2 regions of the Tardiphaga sp. OK245 genome follow, and region 1 is predicted to be linked to the other one. Evidence: predicted binding sites of a transcription regulator. Region 1 holds the regulator's gene; the other holds the start of a gene.

Region 1 (2,199 bases):
GTTGATCGAGTTCGATCAGACCAACAAGATCTTCACGTCGCCGACCGATCGCCGCACCCAGGATTACATCACCGGCCGCTTCGGCTGACGCGACATATTCGCGGGAGGAATTTGAGATGGCTTTTGAACACACCACCAAGGCTTTCGACGACGATCTGCAGGAGCTGACCCGTCTCGTTGCCGAGATGGGTGGCCTCGCGGAACGGCAGATCGTCGAATCCGTCGACGCGCTGATCCGCCGGGACGTCGCGCTCGGTGCGCGCGTCGTCGCCACTGACTCCGAGATCGACCAGTTGCAGCGCACGATCGAAGAGCGCGCCGTGCTGACCATCGCCAAGCGCCAGCCAATGGCTGTCGATTTGCGCGAGATCGTCGGCGCGCTGCGCGTCGCTACCGATCTGGAACGCATCGGCGATCTCTCCAAGAATATCGGTAAGCGCGTCAATGCACTCGACAGCGACTTCCATCCGCTGAAGCTGATCCGCGGCCTCGAGCACATGACCGACCTCGTGACCACCCAGGTCAAGGCCGTGCTCGACGCCTATGCCGCACATGATCTGCCCGCCGCGATGACGGTGTGGAAGGGCGACGAGGAAATCGACGCGATCTGCACCTCGCTGTTCCGCGAACTCCTGACCTATATGATGGAAGACCCGCGTAACATTTCGTTCTGTATCCACCTGATGTTCTGCGCCAAGAACATCGAGCGGATCGGTGACCATGCCACCAATATTGCGGAAACCGTGTTCTACATGATCGAGGGCCAGCAAATCCTCGACAAGCGCCCGAAGGGCGACATGACCACATTCGCGAATACGCCGACGGTCTGAAGCATGATCCGGAAAAGTGGGAGCCAGTCTTCCGCAAGGATCATGATTTAAAAACTTGTCGGACGTCACTGAGGGTATTGATCAAGATGGCTGTGAATGCACGCATTCTGGTTGTGGAAGATGAAGAGGCGCTAACGACGCTGCTTCGCTACAACCTCGACGCCGAAGGCTATGATGTTGAAACCGTCGCTCGCGGCGACGATGCCGACACCCGCTTGAAGGAGCGGGTGCCGGATCTCGTGGTGCTCGACTGGATGCTGCCGGGCCTGTCCGGCATCGAACTGTGCCGCCGCTTGCGCGCACGGCCCGAAACCAAGGCATTGCCGATCATCATGCTGACGGCGCGTGGCGAAGAGAGCGAGCGCGTTCGCGGTCTCGCCACTGGTGCCGACGACTACATCGTCAAGCCGTTCTCCGTGCCGGAGCTCCTGGCCCGCGTGAAGGGCCTGCTGCGTCGTGCAGCTCCCGAGCGTCTCGCTACCGTTTTGGCGTTTGGCGACATCGAACTTGACCGTGACAAGCGCCGCGTCGTGCGCTCAAGCCGTCCGATCGATCTCGGTCCGACCGAATATCGCCTGCTGGAGTTCTTCCTGGAACATCCGGGCCGCGTGTTCAGCCGCGAACAGTTGCTCGACAGCGTCTGGGGCCGCGACATCTATATCGACGAGCGCACCGTCGACGTGCATATCGGCCGCCTGCGCAAGCTGCTCAACCCCGCCGGTGAGCCAGATCCGATCCGCACCGTGCGCGGCGCCGGCTACGCGCTGGACGACCGGTTCGACAAGGCGGCGGAGTAGGTATCTTCCTTCTTCCCCGCAAGCGGGGCGAGGTTAGAAGCCCCCAAACAAAAAATGCCCGGCTCATCGCCGGGCATTTTCATTTGGTTTAGATGCTTTCCAGCTCAGCGCGTCGGCTTCGGCACCGCGCGGCGGCGGTCGCTGGCCGGCTGATAGGCGATGCGCGAGTGATGTGCGCAATAGGGGGCGCCGGCCAGGGCCTTGCCACCGCAGAAGTAGAAGTCCGCGCTCGACGGATCGCCGATTGGCCAATGGCAGGTGGCTTCGTTGAGTTCGACCAGCGACAGGCGCTGGCTGATCGGCACGATGTTGTCATAGGCGATCGGGTCGGGCTCGGCCTCGATCTCGTAGTTATGGGCCAATGCTGTGTTGCCACGGGCCATCGGGCGGGCGACGCGCACCATCTGCTGTGCCGGGCGCGCCTTGCGCTGCCGCGGAGCTGCCGAGGAGGGGCTCTTGGCACGGCCGGACAGGCCAAGGCGGTGCACCTTGCCGATCACGGCGTTGCGGGTCACGTTACCGAGTTCCGCAGCGATCTGGCTGGCGGAAAGGCCGCCTTCCCAGAGTTTCTT
Region 2 (2,199 bases), on a different contig from region 1:
TGTTATTTCAGCTGCAATGCGAAAGCACCGTTCTCGCGGCTGATCTATCCCGTGCCGGAACCGGGCGGCCTCGGGGTGCATCTGACGCTCGATCTGGCCGGCCAGGCGCGTTTCGGCCCTGACGTCGAGTGGGTGGATCACATCGACTACACGGTCGATCCGGCACGCGGAGAGAGGTTCTATCCGGCTATCAGGCGCTACTGGCCGAGTCTGCCGGACGGCGCATTGATGCCAAGCTATTCAGGAATGCGGCCGAAGATCGTGCCGCCCGCAGTCGCGGTGCAGGATTTCATGATCCAGGGTGCCCAGACCCATGGCGTGCCGGGCCTTATCAACCTGTTCGGAATCGAGTCACCGGGGCTGACATCATCGCTGGCCATCGCGGACTACGTGGCTGAGATGGCGGGACATTGAACGCGAAAGGTTGCAGGCGAAGCGATCCAGGCCAACCGAATACTGGAGCTTCGTCGCAAACCTATCGCGGGATGAGGGGAAGACGTCATCGCACCTACGCGAAAGCAGTGACGTAGACGGCGATGTCGATGCTGTGATTTATCGTTCGCTGATCAGTGCAGCCGTTGATCAGTGCACCGTTTCGCTGGCCCCGTTTTTGAGACGCTGGATTTCGTCCCTGACCATCAGTTTTCGACGCTTGAGTTCGACGATGCGGAGATCGTCGGTAGACAGGTGCACGAGCGCTTCGTGCAATTCGCTTTCGAGAACTTTGTGCTTGCGTTCCAGTTCGACGAGATGCGCCTGTAGTGCCATTCGAAAACTCCTCGGTAGGATTGAACCTCAGGATACGTTCGGTTGGACGATGAATTCTACATGACAGTGGACATCTGTCGATGGGTATTGAAAAGTGTATTTTGAGTTTCAGGTATCGTGTGAAACGAATCGTGACCTGATCGCGCCGCAAAAACATGGAACCGGACGGCTTGCGTGGTGCGCCTGCACCGGCGATAGTCATCCTAGAAATTCCTCGCAAATGACTTGCGAATCCAGTCAGCTAGAAACATGAACGACGACGAAGATCGCGAACTCCCGTTAGAACTCGCCCGATTGCAGCAGGAACATCGCGACCTCGACGCCGCTATCGATGCCTTGCAACATTCACCGGCACCCGATCTTTTGCGACTGCAACGGTTGAAGAAGAGGAAGCTTCAGCTGAAAGACCGGATCTCCTTTATCGAAGACCAGATCACCCCGGATATTATTGCCTGAGACAACGCGTCGCGCTGTGGCTGTGGGTTGAAGAACGGTCAGGACTGCGAACTCAACGCGCGATGATCGATGGATCGGCTTTCTTTAACTCGCGGTGAATGCAGCAGGCTGGGCGTTGAACTCGCCCGTCGTCAAAACCTTGCTTCGCGACGGCCGCCGCTCTTTTCGCGCGGCATCGTAGGCACGACAGCCAGACTTAATTCTGGCAGCATCGCATTGTGGCGCGGTGAAAACTGCTGGGCTCCGCGAATTGATCGCCATGGCGCTCGCGCTAGCCGACGTGACGCTCGCAACGCGCAAGCCAGCTACTGCGGCCTAACAGGAGCGGAATGGGGCGACTGCAAACGAGGCGCTGTCGAAACTTGACAATAAGAACAAAATAAGAACACTCTTGTGCCGAGATCAATCGACTCGTGAGGGCACCATGGCCGATATCACCTATTATGTCGCACTGCCCTTCCTACACGACGACTCTGGTTCGCCGGCCGCCGGTGCCGCCGAGGAATGTCAGAGCGCATCCGGCGCCATCCGCCGCGCCGAACTATTGTCCCGTGCGCCAGGTTCGATCGGCGCACTGGCCTTCAGCCGTACCGGCGATCCGATGATCGGCGAGTTCGGCGACGCCCAGGTGATCCGCGCCTTTGGCGAAGTGCCAAACGACCTCAGCGCGCTGTAAGGGCGCCAACGCCGACAATCGACTAACTACACTTTCGCGCGTCGCGCGGTCTTGCGCACATACATCGCCCTGTCGGCCTGAACCAACGCGGCTTCGCCATCGACATCGGGACCCAGCAGTGCGACGCCTGCAGAGGCGCCAGCCGACACGTTGATGTCGCGGAAGACGAAAGTGAGCTGGTCGATCGCCACGGCGCGGGTCAGCTCGCGGGCAAATCCACGGCGGTTGAGAATGTCGAGCAGGAAATCGGTTTCCGCCGAAGCGCGCACTTCGGCAATCTTCGCCTCCGCCTGTGTGAG

The links. The regulator PhoB, encoded in region 1, activates phosphate uptake and scavenging genes when phosphate is short. The targets are predictions, from matches to a motif close to TGTCATNNANCTGTCAT.
Region 2: a site for PhoB is predicted at 818-834, ahead of BLW80_RS05580 (YdcH family protein). Genes of this name have one in related genera too.

Annotation. Positions count from the first base shown of each region.
Region 1 is NZ_FNWZ01000002.1:1,135,600-1,137,798, forward strand. It holds gene pstB (phosphate ABC transporter ATP-binding protein PstB) at 1-88, shown strand, start outside; gene phoU (phosphate signaling complex protein PhoU) at 117-830, shown strand; gene phoB (phosphate regulon transcriptional regulator PhoB) at 923-1,627, shown strand; gene BLW80_RS12030 (GcrA family cell cycle regulator) at 1,732-2,199, opposite strand, start outside.
Region 2 is NZ_FNWZ01000001.1:1,220,344-1,222,542, forward strand. It holds gene BLW80_RS05575 (NAD(P)/FAD-dependent oxidoreductase) at 1-414, shown strand, start outside; gene BLW80_RS05580 (YdcH family protein) at 583-768, opposite strand; gene BLW80_RS05585 (YdcH family protein) at 1,018-1,224, shown strand; gene BLW80_RS05590 (hypothetical protein) at 1,649-1,900, shown strand; gene BLW80_RS05595 (hypothetical protein) at 1,927-2,199, opposite strand, start outside.